DNA from 3 places in the Pseudomonas sp. Irchel 3A5 genome. Region 1 is predicted to be linked to each of the others. Evidence: riboswitches for the same ligand, from Rfam matches in the RefSeq annotation. Region 1 holds a riboswitch; each other region holds the start of a gene.

The links. Region 1 has a riboswitch for cobalamin ahead of CKW31_RS07585 (CbtB-domain containing protein). Riboswitches for the same ligand answer to the same signal wherever they lie in the genome.
Region 2: another riboswitch for cobalamin. It lies ahead of CKW31_RS20615 (ABC transporter substrate-binding protein); the one in region 1 lies ahead of CKW31_RS07585 (CbtB-domain containing protein).
Region 3: another riboswitch for cobalamin. It lies ahead of cobO (cob(I)yrinic acid a,c-diamide adenosyltransferase); the one in region 1 lies ahead of CKW31_RS07585 (CbtB-domain containing protein).

The regions. Positions count from the first base shown of each region.
Region 1 is NZ_FYDU01000004.1:140,984-146,873, reverse strand. It holds gene CKW31_RS07610 (acyltransferase) at 1-514, shown strand, start outside; gene nfuA (Fe-S biogenesis protein NfuA) at 585-1,178, shown strand; gene cobM (precorrin-4 C(11)-methyltransferase) at 1,449-2,195, opposite strand; gene CKW31_RS07595 (cobalamin biosynthesis protein) at 2,233-2,649, opposite strand; gene CKW31_RS07590 (CbtA family protein) at 2,812-3,519, opposite strand; gene CKW31_RS07585 (CbtB-domain containing protein) at 3,531-3,716, opposite strand; cobalamin riboswitch at 3,812-4,036, opposite strand; cobalamin riboswitch at 4,094-4,333, shown strand; gene cobW (cobalamin biosynthesis protein CobW) at 4,458-5,522, shown strand; gene cobN (cobaltochelatase subunit CobN) at 5,526-5,890, shown strand, end outside.
Region 2 is NZ_FYDU01000013.1:26,185-32,074, reverse strand. It holds gene CKW31_RS20635 (LysR family transcriptional regulator) at 1-750, shown strand, start outside; gene CKW31_RS20630 (GNAT family N-acetyltransferase) at 792-1,292, shown strand; gene CKW31_RS20625 (ABC transporter ATP-binding protein) at 1,477-2,274, opposite strand; gene CKW31_RS20620 (iron ABC transporter permease) at 2,271-3,314, opposite strand; gene CKW31_RS20615 (ABC transporter substrate-binding protein) at 3,311-4,348, opposite strand; cobalamin riboswitch at 4,540-4,735, opposite strand; gene pcsA (phosphatidylcholine synthase) at 4,947-5,666, shown strand.
Region 3 is NZ_FYDU01000006.1:306,445-312,334, reverse strand. It holds gene CKW31_RS12355 (sorbosone dehydrogenase family protein) at 210-1,532, opposite strand; cobalamin riboswitch at 1,635-1,853, shown strand; gene cobO (cob(I)yrinic acid a,c-diamide adenosyltransferase) at 1,951-2,562, shown strand; gene CKW31_RS12345 (cobyrinate a,c-diamide synthase) at 2,573-3,868, shown strand; gene bluB (5,6-dimethylbenzimidazole synthase) at 3,865-4,515, shown strand; gene cbiB (adenosylcobinamide-phosphate synthase CbiB) at 4,512-5,420, shown strand; gene cobD (threonine-phosphate decarboxylase CobD) at 5,413-5,890, shown strand, end outside.

The DNA of each region.
Region 1 (5,890 bases):
TGAGGTCTTGGCGCGTTCCGGGTTGATCAGCCGTTTTTATGGCAACGACATCATTTATGAGTTCTTGCTTGGCATTGGCATCGGCATCATCTATCGCCGGGGCTGGATCAAGGAAGGGTTATGGCTACCGTTGCTGGGTATCGCCACAGGGTTAGTGGTCATTTATCACTTGGGCGCAGATCAGCAGCGATTGCTCAATTGGGGCCTGCCAAGTGCATTGATTGTGCTGTCGTGCATCGCCATGGAGCCGGTATTCCGCGGCAACAGACTGCTTAAAGTGCTGGGCGATTGCTCCTATTCGGTTTATCTGCTCCACGTATTGGTGCTGTACGGTGGCTGGCTTGCTTCGCAGCATTACGACCTCAACCCTTATCTGGTATTTGCCATTTGTGTGCCTGTGATCGCCCTGGGTGCATGGATCAGTTACGAGTGGCTGGAGAAGGGCTTGTACCGTCGCATGAAGGGCTGGCTGGACGACCGCCGGGCCAGAAACACCTCTCAAGCGCTTTCCTGACAAAAATACTAGGACTTTGTGCGAAGCTGGGGATTGGCGTAAACTGCCCGCACGTCTGCGAGGAATTTTCATGACCGCTATTACAATTACCGATGCTGCCCACGATTACCTGGCCGATCTGCTGGAAAAGCAGAACACCCCGGGCATTGGCATCCGCGTGTTTATTACCCAGCCTGGCACCCAGTACGCTGAAACCTGCATTGCCTACTGCAAGCCCGGCGAAGAAAAACCGGAAGACAAGGCCATTGGTCTGAAGAGCTTCACCGCCTGGATCGATGGTTTCAGCGAAAACTTTCTGGACGATGCCGTTGTGGATTACGCCACAGACCGCATGGGCGGCCAGTTGACGATCAAGGCTCCTAACGCAAAAGTACCGATGGTCAATGCCGACAGCCCGATCAACGAGCGCATCAACTATTACCTGCAAACCGAGATCAACCCCGGTTTGGCCAGCCACGGCGGTCAGGTTACGTTGATCGACGTGGTTGAAGAGCAGGAGCAGCACATCGCTGTTCTGCAATTCGGCGGCGGTTGCCAGGGTTGCGGTCAGGCCGATGTAACGCTGAAGGAAGGCATCGAACGCACTTTGCTTGAGCGCATTCCAGAGCTGCACGGCGTACGTGACGTGACTGACCACACGCAGAAAGAAAACGCTTACTACTAAGCTGTTTGCTGCGCAGTATCAAAAGCCCCGACGTGTTCGGGGTTTTTTGTGCCTGATCAGAAGACTTGAGCATCACGCGACTATGGGGGGAATGCTTATCCCCTGTGGGAGATTCTATGTTTGCCCGCAAGCTGATTGATGATGTGGGACCGGCTTTAGCCGGGAAGGCGGTATTTCTGACGATAAGATGTACTTGAATGTACTGACCTCTTCCCGGCTAAAGCCGGTCCCACAGCAGCTCTCACGGGAAATCGCGCTTACTGCGTCATCTCACTTCCTGAACAAATGAGCATGCCCGGCACGGTACAGCGATGACTCGCTGAATGTATCGCTGGACAGCACTCGGCCCACCAGAATCAGCGCCGTGCGGCGGAAACCCTTGTCTTCCACTTTGGCTTCAATATCCGCCAGCGTGCCAACCGCCCAATCCTGATCCGGCCAACTGGCGCGATGAACCACCGCAATCGGGCAATCTGCGCCGTAATGGGGTGTCAGTTCAGCGACGATCTTCGGCAGGTTGTTGACCCCCAGATGGATCGCCATGGTTGCCTTGTGACGGGCCAGGTCGGCCAGGGCTTCGCCTTCGGGCATAGACGTCTTGTCCGCGTAGCGGGTCAGGATTACCGTTTGGGAAATATCCGGCAGCGTCAGCTCGGTCTCCAGCAGTGCAGCGCAGGCTGCGGTAGCCGTAACGCCGGGAATAATCTCGAACGGAATGCCCAACTCACGCAGGTGGCGAATCTGCTCGCCAATAGCGCCATACAGGCCAGGGTCTCCGGAGTGCACCCGCGCGACGTCCTGTCCCTGTTCATGAGCAGATTTCATCAAGGCGATGATCTGCTCCAGGTGCAATTCAGCACTGTTGCTCACTTGAACCGCCTGATGACCTTCCAGAACGGCAGCAGGCACCAGCGAGCCCGCATAGATGATCACCGGGCAACTGCGGATCAATCGTTGCCCCTTGACCGTAATCAGCTCGGGATCGCCGGGGCCTGCGCCGATGAAAAAAACCGTCATGAAGACTCCAGATGTGAAGGGGCAAAAATGGCGATTATCAGCGAATTGGCCGGGCAATGGCCAAAGCAAAAGTGGCTTGCGAGGATTTTTGGCGGGGTATCAGCAGCTCGGCCGAACCGGATTGGCTCGCCAGCGCCAGAGCTGAGCTTTCTGCGATGCCGAAACACCCCGTGTGCTCGAAGGCGATCTGTGAGCGATGGCTGAGCTGCGACTCGTAAGTAGCCAGCTGTTCCGCGTTGAAGAAACTCAACGGCAAATCACGCTGAATCGCCAGTTCCAGCAGCCCGGGCTCCTGGCTTTTCAGATCGATGGAGGCGAGGGCGCTGATGTCTTGCAAGCGCAGATCATGCGCTTCAAGGCTGTGCTCAATAAGCTCCAGCAGCGCCGCTGCGGAGCAACCGCGTTGGCAACCCAAGCCTGCCACCAGTATCGGCTGCTTGTTATCAAACAAAATATAACTCACTGAATTTAAATGCTTTTCTGTAGGAGCTCATGAGCATTGCGAGGCAGCGATGAGGGTGTATCAGGCAGGACGCCATCGCTGCCTCGCGGTGCTCGTGAACTCCTACAGGTCCAATGTTTGCTGCGAGACAGCTTATGTCAAATTTGCTCAAGATCAGGCTGGGTCGAGATCAGGGTTGTTACGACGGAACAGCCACGTGCTGATCAGGCCCATGGCGATCCAGAACACCGCGTTGGTCAGCAGTGAAGCGATCACGAATTGCGACTCCAGCGCTTCAGGTGCCAGGCTTTCGTGGATTTCAGGCTGCGGTGCGCCAATCACATGAGGCACTACCAGAATCGCCACGCCCAAGGCTTTCAATAGCCAGTTCCGGGCAAAGACGATCAGCGCGAGAGCGACAGCCGTCGAGGCTGCGGTGCCGATCCACCAGATCTGTCGCTGATTGAGGTCCGCAGCAGCGGTGCCCGGTAGTTCGGGCGGCAGGCCCAGGGTTGGCGCCAGGGTAAACACGGCAAAACCGGCCAGCCCCCAGAACAGGCCTTGGGAGGTTCTGCCCGGCGCTCGCAAGGTGTACAGCGCCGCCAGCATCAGCGCGAAACCCACTGCCACCACCAGATTACCGCCGGTGGTGGACACAATGCGCTGCCAGCCGTCTTGCGGCGACCAGGCTTCGACGTCATGCACATGGCCCGCCTGTGCAGTCTCGCCGTGAGCGTGTTCATGGACCTGCTCGGCAGGCGCGTTTTCGTAGGTTTCGGCTTGCAGGATCAACGGCGTGATCCAGAAGCTTTGCAGCAGGGTCAACAGCAGGGCGGCGAGCAGGCCGGTGAACCCGGCCGTTTGAGCGATTCGCTTGAACATGGCGTCAGGTCTCAATGGCAAGGAAAGGCGGCGCTGTGGCGAGTGTCATGGGCGGCGTTGTGGACCGCTTCGATGTGCGAGAAACCGGCGAAGTACACCAGACAGGCGCCGAGAATCGCTGCGCCGATGGCGGCGGTCAGGCGTTGGGTCTGGGTGGTTGCGGTACTGGCGGAGTGGCTGGTTGTAATGATCGACATGGCGCTTCCCTCTTGATGTCGGCAAGCAGGCATGCGCAGCACTGTCCGCTGACGAGTGTCAGGGGAGTGCAACTGCGCCCGCCCACCGCGGGTTCGTTATTTGTTTCATGTCGGGCCGGTCTCCGGGCTTGCGAGGGGTTGAGCGCACCATGGCGTCAACCTGCAAGAATCGCCTTCCCATGCCGTGATGCGCACAGTGGATCTGATTCTTCGCTCGCTTACCGTTGCGGGGGCAGCGCCGGACTTGTGCAGGCCAGAGGCCTGAACTCACCGGTTTCCCGTTTCACCCCGTGAGGGGCACCCGTAACAAGGCGTGTAGGAGAGCATGCGTCTGCATGGAACGTCAATCAGTCGATTGACCTGCCCGCAGTCACTGCGTAGCCTTGCGGGTTCGAGGTTCTCCAGCCGATCTGCGGGTCGGACGATATGGAGCTAAGACGGGAACGCGGTCAATGCCGCGGCTGCCCCCGCAACTGTAAGCGGTGCTGATTTATCGCACGGTCATTGCATTCTCTGCACAGCCACTGCCCGTCAAGGGCGGGAAGGCGCAATGACTGCCCCGGAGGTTTTCAGGGGCGCCGCAAGCCAGGAGACCTGCCTCGATTCGGGCCTTGAGCCCGACGAATTCTCACTACAACCGGGCGGGGTGATCCGGTGGCGAATCGCATCTCTGTGGCTACACGCCTGTGGCCACACAGGGTTTTCGTCCTGCTTGCCCGCCGTATTGCCAAAGGGCATCCGATGAAAACACTGGCCAAACTTCCCGTCACCATCGTTACCGGCTTCCTCGGTTCGGGCAAAACCACCTTGCTGCGCCACATGCTGGATAACGCGGAAGGTCGGCGCATCGCCGTGATCGTCAATGAATTTGGCGAACTGGGCATCGACGGTGAAATCCTCAAGCAATGCACCATTGGCTGCACGGAAGAAGAGGCGGTTGGCCGCGTTTACGAACTGGCCAACGGCTGCCTGTGCTGCACCGTCCAGGAAGAGTTCTTCCCGGTCATGCGCGAACTCGTCGCGCGCCGCGGTGATCTGGATCATATCCTCATCGAAACCTCCGGTCTGGCGCTGCCAAAACCACTGGTGCAAGCCTTTCAGTGGCCAGAAATTCGCAACGCCTGCACCGTCGACGCGGTGATCACTGTCGTCGACAGTCCTGCAGTACTCGCAGGTACGTTTGCTGCATTCCCTGATCAGGTCGATGCACAGCGCAAGCTCGATCCGAATCTGGATCATGAATCACCACTGCATGAATTGTTCGCCGATCAACTGGCCAGCGCCGATCTGGTCATCCTCAACAAGGCCGACATGATCGACGCTGCCGGTCTGGCCGCAGTGCGTGCCGAAGTCTCCGAAGAGCTGCCGCCTGCGGTCAAGGTCATCGAAGCCAGCAGCGGTCGTCTGCCGATCAACGTCCTGCTGGGGCTGGGTGCCGAGTCCGAGCAGCACATCGACGGGCGCAAGACCCATCACGATCACCACGAAGGCGATGATCATGATGACCACGACCATGACGCGTTCGACTCTATTTCCATCAAGCTGCCTCAATCCGAAGAAACACAGCTGCTTGCCGCGCTGACCCAACTGGTCGTTCAGCATGGCATCCTGCGGGTCAAGGGTTTCGCTGCCATCGCTGGCAAGCCGATGCGCTTGCTGATTCAGGGCGTGGGTACGCGTTTCGACAAACACTTCGACCGTGCCTGGAGTGCTGACGAAGAGCGCGCCACTCATCTGGTGCTGATCGGTCAGAAGCTCGATGCTGCTGCACTTGAATCCCAACTGCGCGCTGCGCTTGCGGACTGACCCATGCACCTGTTGAGAACCCAGCCCGGTGGTTTTGTACCGGACGACAGTATTGCCGACCTCGGACAAACCCCCGCCGAGCTGGTGATTCTCTGCAGTGGTGATTCAAGCCTGGCGTTGCTCGCCGAAGCCGCGCAGCAACTGCCGGAAGATTACCCAAGCTTGCGTCTGGCCAACCCGATGCAGGTTCAGAACCACGCTTCGGTCGACCTCTATGTCGATGAAGTGCTGCGCCACGCCAAGGTGATTCTGATTTCCTTGCATGGCGGGATCGGCTACTGGCGCTACGGCGTCGAACGCCTGATGGAGCTGGCAGCACGGGGCGTGCAGGTGATCATGGTGCCAGGCTGTGATCGTCATGATCCCGA
Region 2 (5,890 bases), on a different contig from region 1:
GGACTGGCGTTGTTCGACCGTTCCTCGAAACACCCGGTCCTGACTGAAGCAGGCAGGGCCATGCTCGGACGTATCGAAGACGTGTTGGCCGCTTCGGACAAACTGCGTCGAACCGCTGGAAGGCTTGCCGGGGGAATGGAGGCACGCCTGACGCTGGTGTTGTCCGACGCCAACCAGTTCGCCGATTTCGAACTGCGCATGACAGAGCTGGACCATCAATTCCCCGAGCTGGAACTGGAATGTGTATTTGCCGAGCACGGCGACGCTATCAGCCTGATTCAATCAGGCCGCGCCTGTCTGGGCCTGCTTTCGGCACAGGCCAGCTACCCGCCTGAAGTCGGTTACGCCACCATCGCCGAGCGGGCGGATTTCGGTTTGTTCGTGGCCCACAAACATCCGCTGGCTCAGTTGGAGAAGGTCGATTATCAACATCTGGCGCAGTACCGGGCGCTGCGCTTGAACACCCTGGTGGACCAAAGCGTGCCCACCGATGATTTGCCCATCAGCGGCCATCGCCCGTGGTCGGCCCCCAACTATTTGTTGCTGATGGACATGGCTGCGTTCGGTTTCGGTTGGGCTGCATTGCCACGCTGGCTGGTGTCGGGTTATGCCAGCGGCAAGCTCAAGGAACTTGACGTACCTGGCTGGCCGCGCAGTTCGGCGGTGGACGTCATCTGGTCTCGGCAACGTAGTCTGGGGCCGGCGGGGGCGTGGTTACTGGAGACTTTCACCCGGCATCGGGGCGATTGATCGGCTAGGATGACGCTCCACTCGCTGACCGAACGCTGAATATGTCTGCTGTAGAAATCGTTGCTGTAGCACCTCAAGAGATCCCCGCCGTGGTGGATTTTGTCCTGCGAGCCCGTGCAGAAATCTTCCCGAAGCTCGATTCGGCAGGCATGCCAGCCGATCTGGCGAACTTTGCTCAGGTGTACAGCGAGCAAGGCGGCGGCCGGTTTCTGATTGCCCGAAGCCACGGGCAAATCGTCGCTGCAATCGGTTACTTGCCGTACGACGGCCGCTTCCCTCAGTTGGATTACGGGCAGCGTAAGGCGGTGGAGATCGTCCGGTTGTTCGTGATTCCGGAGTATCGCCGTTCAGGCCTGGCGACCACGATCTTCCAGGCCCTCAAAGCGCGTGCCGTTGAACAAGGCGTGGACGTGCTTTACCTGCACACCCATCCGTTTTTGCCGGGGGCGATTGGCTTCTGGGAACGGCAGGGTTTCCGGGTAGTGGATGTGGAAAACGATCCGGTGTGGCAGACGACGCATATGGAGTGCGGATTGGTATAGGTTCGAGGTTTTGCGCGCACCCCTGTGGGGGATTCTATGTTCGCCTGCAAGCTGATTGACACCGTGGGACCGGCTTTAGCCGGGAAGGCGGTATTTCTCCAGATAAAGATTCAGTGTCTGTCCTGGCCTCTTCCCGGCTGAAGCCGGTCCCACGGGCCCGCGCCATTGACTGACTTCTTCAGCTTTACGACCTGAACCGCAATATTCGCGTCCCGTCATACGGATCGGTCAGGTAGTGCGCTTCTACACCAAACGTCTCGCGCAGCAACTCGCAGGTCAGAACCTCGGACGGTTCACCGATGGCGATCAGTGCGCCTTTGTCCATCACGGCCAGTCGGTCGCAGGCCAGCGCCTGATTCAGGTCGTGGAGGGCGATCAGGGTCGTAACCGACAATGATCTGACAAGCCCCAGAATGCTCAACTGATGCTGGATATCCAGGTGGTTGGTGGGTTCATCCAGCAACAGGATCTGCGGTCGTTGAGCCAGGGCGCGGGCGATGTGGACGCGTTGTCTTTCGCCCCCCGACAGGCTGTGCCAGGCGCGCTTGGGTTTGTCGGCCATGTCGACATCGTGCAAGGCCTGACGAACAATGCCATCGTCTGCGGCTGACCAGGGCTCCAGCGCTGAAAGCCAAGGCGTGCGGCCCAGTTCTACAGCGTCCAGCACCGTGATCGCGTCCGAGGTTTCCGCCTGCTGCTCGACAACCGCAATCATCTGCGCGACATCGCGGCGTTTCATGGCGGCAAGGTTAATGCCGTTAAGGTAGATCTCGCCGCTGGCCGGGGTGCGGATGCCAGACAGCAACTTCAGCAGGCTGGATTTGCCGGAGCCGTTGGGGCCGATCAATCCCAGGGTTTCACCGCGCCGTAACTGCAACGCGACATCCCGAACAATGGGCACACCCTTGATCGACCAGTTCAGACCGGAGCACGACAACACGTCGCGGTCGATGTCGGTCGCTGGCTGTTTGAGAATGCTCATCGACCCCCCTTGGCCTTTATCAGAATCACGGCGAATACCGGTGCGCCGATCAGGGCGGTGATGACTCCGACGGGCAAGACCTGGCCCTTGATCGCCGTGCGGGACAGCACATCGGCAGCGATCAGAAAGACCGCGCCGGCCAGGGCACTGACCGGGATCAAACGACCATGACGCACGCCGACCAGCAAGCGCGCCGCATGGGGCACGACCAGGCCGACAAAACCGATGGAACCCACCAGCGAGACCATCACCGCCGTGACCAGCGCCACCGTGGCGATCAATATCACTTGAACCCTACGCACCGGGATGCCCAGGGCCGCGGCGGAATCACTGCCGAACATGAACGCATCCAGCGAGCGCCGATGCCACAGGCAGACCGCCAGACCGATCAACACCACCGGCACGGCCAGCGTGACTGATTGCCAGCGCACGCCACTGAGGTTGCCCAGCAGCCAGAACATGATGCCGCGTGCCTGTTCGGAGTTGGCTGATTTGGTAATCAGGAAAGAGGTCAGGGCGTTGAACAGTTGCGAACCGGCGATGCCCGCGAGAATGATCTGCCCGCTGCCACTGACAGCGCCGGTACTGCGCGCCAGCAGGGCGACCAGCACAAAAGCGGCCATGGCCCCGGCAAACGCCCCGGCTGACAACGAGATAGCGCCTGCGCCCACGCCGATGATCGCTACCAGGACCGCGCCGGTCGAGGCCCCGGCGGAAATGCCCAGCAGGTAAGGATCGGCCAGGGGGTTGCGCAACAGTGATTGCAAAACCACGCCCGAAATAGCCAGGCCCGCGCCGCAGGCCGCTGCGACGAGGGCGCGGGTCAGGCGATAATTCCAGACGATGCCTTCATCGATAGGGTCGAGCACGAAGCCTGCGCCCCATAGCTTGTTGGCCAGCACCTGAAACACCAGCGACAGGCTGATCGGCGTTTCGCCAATGGCAATGCCCGCGACAATCGCCACCAGCAACACCGCCAGCACCCAGGCTCCGTGCAGGCAAATCTTGCGTAACAAGCGACCGGCGAATTGCGCTGTCATGGGTGCAGATCAAATTTGTCGATGGCGTCCGCCAGTTCATCGATGCCGTCGAAGGTACGAATCGTCGCTTCCATGGCTTGGGCGTCCAGAATGACAATCCGGTTGTTCTTGACCGCGTCCATGTTTTTGGTGACAGGGTCGGTCTTGAGGAATTCCAGTTTTTTCTGGAAATCATCGGCCGGGAAGCGGCGGCGGTCCATGCGCGCCAGTACCAGAATGGTCGGGTTGGCCTTGGCGATGGTTTCCCAGCCAACCGTCGGCCATTCCTCATCGGACTGCACGATATTGCGCAGACCCAGGGTGTCCATCATGAACGCCGGAATGCCTTTGCGACCGGCGACATAAGGGTCGACGTTCAGGTCTGCGCTGGAGAACCAGAATACTGCCGAGGCGTCCTTCAGGTGTTTGCCTTTGACGCTGGCCTGAGCCGTGGCGAGACGTGCCTGCAGGTCGGCGTTCAACTCGGCACCACGGGCCTGGACGTCGAAGATTTGCGCCAGTTGCGTGACGGTCTTGTACAGGCTGTCGATCGAAAACGGGCGCAGGCGCGTGCCATCAGCACCTTTCAGATTGTCTTTGCCTTCGCAGTCCGACGGCATGAGGTAGGTGGGGATTTTCATTTCGTTGAATTGTTGCCGGGTGCCCACCACGCCTTGGGGGCCGACCATCCATTCGAATTGCACGGCGACCAGTTCCGGGCGCTTGTTGATCACCGCCTCGAAGCTGGGATCGTTATCGGCCAGACGCGGGATCTTGTCGTTCAGGTCCTTGAAACGGGGCAGCACGTTGTTGAACCACAGCGAAGTCCCGACCACTTTCTCGGCCAGCCCCAAGGAATAAAGGATTTCAGTGGCTGACTGGCCAATGGTCACAGCTTTGCCGGGCGCCTTGGCGAAGGTCAGCGGCACGCCGCAGTTATCCAGAGTCAGCGGGTAGGTTGTCTGCATGCCAGAGGGTTGGGCCGGGTTGGCCGCCAGGGTCAGCGCAGAAAAACCCAGTCCAGCAAGCAGAACAGCAAAACGAGGCAAAGACATGAAAAACGATCTCCATTCGAACGGTTATCCGCACGATGGTGTTCTGGCTGGATACACATCACGACTTGCTGCTGGCAAAGGCTCGGCAGGGTCAATCAGTCACGGCTGTGCCGCCGTGCTGACGGATGTACTCCCCGGACACCCCGCCGGTGGGTCAGTTGCCAGAAAGTGCGGCCGCTTTATTGGCTGCGGTGCAGCTTTCTGATGTCGGCAGGTCTCCTGACTGACGCATCATCGCCGTGCTCGGGCCTTCCCGGAGTGACCCAGTGGCATCGATGGAGCAGGGCTCAGCGCCTACAGTTGCGGGGGCAGTTCCGGTTGACGACCTTGAGGTCATCACGGATTCCCTATTAATCCCGTTTGGAAACCGACGGGCGGCATGGTAATGGATATGTTTAAAAGAGTGGGGATTTTTCCTATATTGGTCGCTGGCAGGCATTTTTTTATCGTGCGTTTCGCTTGCTCGGCGCATGATGCAACCCTGAACTGGCAGGGCGTTAACACCGTCCGGCGGTGAACCTTATCGACCGATGGCCGGTCGATAGTCCGTCCAACCAGGTTTACACTGGTCCGCTACACCTTTTGGAGACATTTTCCTGTGATATCGACTCAACGAGTGGCCTGGCTTAAAGCCTGGGGTGCCCACGGTTTTACCGCCACCGGCGTGGTCATTGCATTTCTGGCGACCATTGCCCTGTTCGATGATCAAGCCAAGGCATGTCTGTTGTGGCTAGGCCTGGCGCTTGCAGTGGATGGCGTCGATGGTTCGCTGGCGCGCAAATTCAACGTGCAGTCGGTGTTGCCGGGCTTTGACGGTTCAGTGCTGGACCTGGTCATTGATTATCTGACGTACGTGTTTATCCCTGCGTTGTTTATTTATAGCTACATCCCGCTGCCGCCTTATACGTTGTTGTTGAGCACTGCGATCATTCTGGTGTCGTCGCTGTTCTGTTTCTGCAATCTGGAAATGAAGAGCAAGGACAATTACTTTCAGGGCTTTCCGGCGGCCTGGAACGTGGTGGCGCTGTGTCTATACATCATTCAGCCATCGCCTTGGGTGACCTTCCTGACCATCATCGGTCTGGCGTTGCTGACGGTGACACGGATGAAGTTTCTGCATCCGTTCCGAGTGCGTCGTTTCATGCCGCTGAATATCCTGGTGACCACCATCTGGTTGATCAGCAGTGCGTTGCTGATCATCAACCATCCCCATAACGGGCCAGTGGTGATGGGCGTGTGGTTCACGATGTCGGCGTACTTTATCGGCATCTGCCTGTGGCGCACTTCGCTGGAGTATTGGGGTAAGTGGCGGGCTTGAGTACTGTTTGAAGGATCTGTAGGAGCTCAGGAGCACCGCGAGGCAGCGATGGCGTTCTGTCTGATACACCGCTATCGGGGCCTCGCGGTGCTCGTGCGCTCCTACAGGTCCAATGTTTGCCGCACGACAGCGATTGCATTTCTGACAATTTTCCCCCACCAATACCGACTATCAAGAGCAGTGATTTCTACGTAAACGACTCCGGGCGTAACCTTTGTTCATTC
Region 3 (5,890 bases), on a different contig from region 1:
TGTTATCGATTTCAATAACAAACTTTAGCAGCTCTTTCGGAATCGGTGTCAGGAAAAATCAGCGAGTTTTGTAGGGGGGTAGTGCGTATACGTCAGAGCATTAGGCTGACCTTGTCGCGGGCAAGCACCGCTCCCACAGGGGAAATGAAATCTAATGTGGGAGCGGTGCTTGCCCGCGATTGGGTCGCCTCAAGTCCGGAGGCAGGCCGCTAAGGCTTCGCCCCCGTCACCCGCCAGATTTTGTTGCCCACGTCATCGGCCACCAACAACCCACCCTGATGGTCATTCACCACGCCAACCGGGCGGCCTTGCGCTTTTTCGTCGGCGTTGAGGAAACCGCTCAGCAGGTCGATTGGTGTACCGGCTGGTTTGCCGTCTTTGAACGGCACGAACAGCACCTTGTATCCGCTGTGTGGCTTGCGGTTCCACGAGCCGTGCTGGCCGATGAACATCCCTTCATTGAACGGTGCAGGTAAGGTTTTGCCGTCGGCGAAGACCAGGCCTAACGAAGCCGTGTGGGGACCCACCGCGAAGTCAGGCGCAATCGCCTTGGCGACCAGGTCCGGATTTTGTGGCTTCACGCGCTCATCCACATGCTGCCCGTAATAACTGTACGGCCAGCCATAAAAGGCTCCGTCCTGAACCGAGGTCACGTAATCAGGCACCAGGTCGCTGCCGATTTCGTCGCGCTCGTTGACCGCGGTCCACAGCTTGCCGGTGGTCGGTTCCCAGTCCATGCCGTTCGGGTTGCGCAGGCCCGAAGCGAAGATGCGATGGGTTTTGCTCGCCGGGTCCACTTCCCAGATTGCCGCCCGACCTTCTTCAGCTGCCATGCCGTTTTCCGCCACGTTGCTGTTCGAGCCAACCGTCACGTAGAGCTTGCTGCCGTCTTTGCTGGCGATGACGTTTTTGGTCCAGTGGTGATTCAGCGTGCCGCCCGGCAAGTCGACGATCTTGGTCGGTTGCGCGGTGATCGCCGTCTGGCCGTCTTTATAGGGGAAGCTGATCAGGCGGTCGGTGTCGGCGACGTATAGCGTGTTGCCGACCATCGTCATGCCAAACGGTGAGTTGAGGTTCTCCAGAAACACGGTACGGGTTTCTGCGACGCCGTCGTGATCCTTGTCTCGCAGCAGGGTGATTCGATTAGCGCTGGGCACGCCGGCTCCGGCGCGTCCCATGACTTTTTTCATGACCCAGCCACGGACGCCTTGATCGTCATCGGGCTTGGGCGGCGAATTGGTTTCGGCGACCAATACATCGCCGTTGGGCAGCACGTACAACCAGCGTGGGTGATCGAGGTTTTCAGCAAAGGCGGCGACCTGGGTGCCCGGGGCCGCAACAGGTTTGCCACCCTGCGGCCAGCCGACGGCCGGTGCAATGTTGACGGTCGGGATCAGGGTCTTGTTGGGCTCCGGCAGCTTCGGAGACGGGCCTGTGCCGTCGGTGACTTGCAAGGTCGAGGACTCGCCACAGCCCGCGAGGCCAGCGGCAAGCACGAGCAAGACGGCGTAATGCGGTTTGAGCGTGAACATGGTGGATCTCCGTTACGGGCAGTGGTGCATTAAGGGGTAGAGGCCCTCACTCTGTTGAGGTTCAACCCCTGTGTTGATTGACGCTCCCGGGTCAACGCTCTAACCTGCGCGCTTGTTTCAGGTGCTCAACGTCTGCGGACTGATTGAGTGAAACAGGGAAGCCGGTGCGTTCGCTTTTTTTCGAGCCATTCCGGCGCTGCCCCCGCAACGGTAAATGAGTGAAAACTGCGCAATCTGCCACTGTGCTCAGGCATGGGAAGGCGCGCAGCCGGGTTCGCCCGCTCATGAGCCCGGAGACCGGCCTGATCCATTCAACAGCATCACGGCGGGCGATGCTCTGCGCATGACCTGTGGTCGTGCTGTCAGTCTTTGTTGCGCCCTCCGTCTGCTTTCGCGTGCCCTCAAGCGGAGAGCTGAGATGAACGAATCCCCTGAACGTGACGAACGCCATCTGGCGCGCATGCTGCGCAAGAAAGCCGTCATGGACGAGCGCATTGCCAGCGCCCCTAACGAATGCGGTTTGCTGCTGGTCTTGACCGGCAATGGCAAAGGCAAAAGCAGCTCCGCGTTCGGCATGCTCGCCCGGGCCATGGGCCACGACATCCAGTGCGGCGTTGTGCAGTTCATCAAAGGCAGTCACAGCACCGGTGAAGAGTTCTTCTTTCGGCGTTTCCCGGAACAGGTTCGTTACTACGTGATGGGCGAGGGCTACACCTGGGAAACCCAGGACCGAAAGCGCGATATCGCTGCAGCCGAAGCCGCCTGGGAAGTGTCTCTGGAAATGCTCCGCGATCCGTCCATTGGCCTGGTGGTGCTGGACGAACTGAACATCGCCCTCAAGCACGGTTATCTGGATATCGAGCGAGTCCTCAGCGACTTGCAGGCGCGTCCGCCGATGCAGCACGTGATCGTCACCGGTCGCGGTGCCAAGCCGGAAATGATCGACATGGCTGACACGGTTTCCGAGATCACCGTGGTCAAGCACGCCTTCCAGGCAGGTATTCGTGCCCAGAAAGGCATTGAGCTGTGAGCGCACTGTCATGAGCGAGCCGCGTCACTGTCCGGCGGTATTGATCGCCGCGCCCGCGTCGGGTCAGGGCAAAACCACTGTCACCGCCGCATTGGCTCGCCTGCATCGCAATCAGGGCCGCAAGGTTCGCGTGTTCAAATGTGGGCCGGACTTTCTCGACCCCATGATTCTTGAGCGGGCCAGCGGTGCGCCGGTCTATCAGCTCGACCTGTGGATGGTGGGCGCTGATGAAAGCCGTCGCCTGTTGTGGCAGGCCGCGGGCGAGGCTGATCTGATTCTGATTGAAGGCGTGATGGGCCTGTTTGACGGTACGCCGTCCAGTGCTGACCTGGCCCGTCATTTTGGTGTCCCTGTATTGGGTGTGATCGACGGTACGGCCATGGCCCAGACTTTTGGCGCGTTGGCCTTGGGGCTGGCGCGTTATCAGCCGGACCTGCCGTTCGCCGGTGTACTGGCCAACCGCGTCGGCACCGTGCGGCACGCGCAGTTACTTGAAGGCAGCCTTACCGAAGGTCTGCGCTGGTACGGCGCATTGTCCCGGGAAACCGGAATCGAACTGCCAAGCCGTCATCTCGGATTGGTACAGGCCAGCGAGCTGAATGACCTGGACCTGCGCCTGGACGCTGCGGCAGATGCCTTGGCCAGCACCTGTGAAGTGGCCTTGCCGCCCGCCGTGACCTTCGCCGCCCCGGACATTATTCCCGCCGAACCACTGCTGGAAGGTGTACGCATCGCCATCGCTCATGATGAGGCCTTCGCCTTTACCTATGGCGCGAGCCTGGATTTGTTCCGGGCAATGGGCGCGGAGCTGGTGTTCTTCTCGCCGATCCGCGACAGCGTTCTGCCCGAGGCGGACAGCCTGTATCTGCCCGGCGGTTATCCCGAACTGCACCACGTCGCCTTGAGCCAGAACACGCCCATGCTGACCGCGATCCGCGAACACCACCAGGCTGGCAAACCGTTGCTGGCCGAGTGCGGCGGCATGCTGTATCTGCTGGATGCCTTGACCGATGTCGACGGGCTGCGGGTTGAACTGGTTGGCTTGCTGAAGGGCGAGGCCGTGATGCAGAAACGTCTGGCAGCCCTGGCGCTACAAAACGTCGCATTGCCCGAAGGCGAGCTGCGCGGCCACACTTATCACCATTCATTGACCAGCACCGAGTTGCAGCCAATCGCCCGGGGCTTGAGCCCTAACGGTGGGCGCGGCGCGGAGGCGGTCTATCGCGACGGGCGCATGACGGCGTCCTATGTGCATTTCTATTTCCCTTCCAATCCCCAGGCGATTGCGGCGCTTTTCAAACCATGAGTGATCACGCGTACAGCGCCGAAGAACGTGCTGCGGTCTATCGCGCCATTGCCGAGCGACGGGACATGCGGCATTTCAGCGGTGGCAGCGTAGCGCCCGAGTTGCTGACGCGTCTGCTTGAAGCCGCGCATCAGGCACCCAGTGTGGGCCTGATGCAGCCATGGCGGTTTATCCGCATCACCGACCGCACGTTGCGCACGCGTATTCAGGCGCAGGTCGAAGCCGAGCGGATTCGGACTGCCGAAGCGCTGGGCGAGCGCGCCGATGACTTCATGAAGCTTAAAGTCGAAGGCATCAGCGATTGCGCGGAAGTGCTGGTTGCCGCGCTGATGGATGATCGCGAAAAACACATCTTCGGCCGTCGCACGTTGCCGGAGATGGATTTGGCGTCATTGTCCTGTGCTATCCAGAACATGTGGCTGGCAGCGCGTGCCGAAGGTTTGGGTATGGGCTGGGTTTCTCTGTTTGAACCACAGGCTCTGGCTGACTTGCTAGGAATGCCCGAGGGCGCGAAACCCTTGGCGATTCTGTGTCTGGGGCCGGTGACCGAGTTCTATCCGGTGCCGATGCTGGTCATGGAAGGCTGGGGTAAAGAGCGCCCGTTGAACGAAATGCTGTTTGAAAACCAATGGGGAGTCGGTCAATGAGTGTGGCGCTGTTAAGTGTTGCCGGGGTGGCGCTGGATGCGTTGCTGGGCGAGCCGAAGCGCGCTCATCCATTGGTGGCTTTCGGTCGTTACGCTGACCGTATCGAGCGGCGTTTCAATTCGGCCGGTCGCGGCTGGCGCAGTCATGGCGTTACGGCCTGGTTCATTGCGGTCATCCCGTTGACACTGCTGGCCACGGCGTTGAGCTGGCTACCTTACATTGGCTGGCTGGTGGAAATCCTCGCGCTGTATTGCGCGCTGGGTTTACGCAGTCTGGGCGAGCACGTTGAGCCCGTGGCACAGGCGCTGCGCTCGGATGACATTGAGGAGGCGCGGCGTCGCGTCGGCTATCTGGTCAGTCGCCAGACCTCGGAACTGGACGCCACCGAAGTCGCCCGTGCCGCCACTGAATCAGTGCTGGAGAACGGCAGCGATGCGGTGTTTGCTGCGCTGTTCTGGTTTGCCGTTGCCGGTGCGCCGGGCGTGGTGTTGTACCGGTTGAGCAATACGCTGGACGCCATGTGGGGTTATCGCAACGAGCGTTTCGAGCGTTTTGGCTGGGCGGCGGCAAGGATTGACGACGTGCTCAACTACATTCCTGCAAGGCTGGTGGCGCTGACTTACGCGTTGCTGGGCAAAACCCGTCTGGCCCTGCGCTGCTGGCGCACTCAAGGCCCGACTTGGGACAGCCCAAATGCCGGGCCGGTGATGGCCGCTGGCGCGGGTGCGCTGGGTGTCGAACTGGGCGGTGCCGCGATTTATCACGGCGAACTGCATCAGCGTCCGCAGTTGGGTGAAGGCGTGCCCGCTGACGCTAATTCCATTGATCGCGGCTGGCAGTTGGTGCAGCGCGGTGTGTGGTTATGGTTGTTGGTGTTGTGCATTGGAGCCGAATTTTATGCTTGAACATGGCGGTCGCCTGCGCAGGGCAGCCAGGCAATACGGCATTGCTGAAGCTGACTGGCTGGATCTGTCCACCGGCATTGCGCCCTGGGCGTTCCCGATTCCGGCGATCCCGGCAGCCGCCTGGCATCGCCTGCCCGAAGCCGATGACGGACTGGAGCAAGCCGCCTGTACTTATTACGGCGCAGCGCGCGCCTTACCGGTCGCCGGATCCCAGGCAGCGATTCAGGCCCTGCCGCGTTTACGCTCTGCCGGTAAGGTCGGCGTGTTATCGCCTTGTTATGCCGAGCACGCTCACGCCTGGCGCAGCGCGGGTTTTCTGGTGCGCGAAGTGCTTGAGCATGAAGTGGATTACTTCCTCGACAGCCTCGACGTGCTGGTAGTGGTTAATCCGAATAACCCGACCGGCCTGATGCTCACCCAGGAATGCTTGTTGAAGTGGCATGGGCGACTGGCGGAGCGGGGCGGCTGGC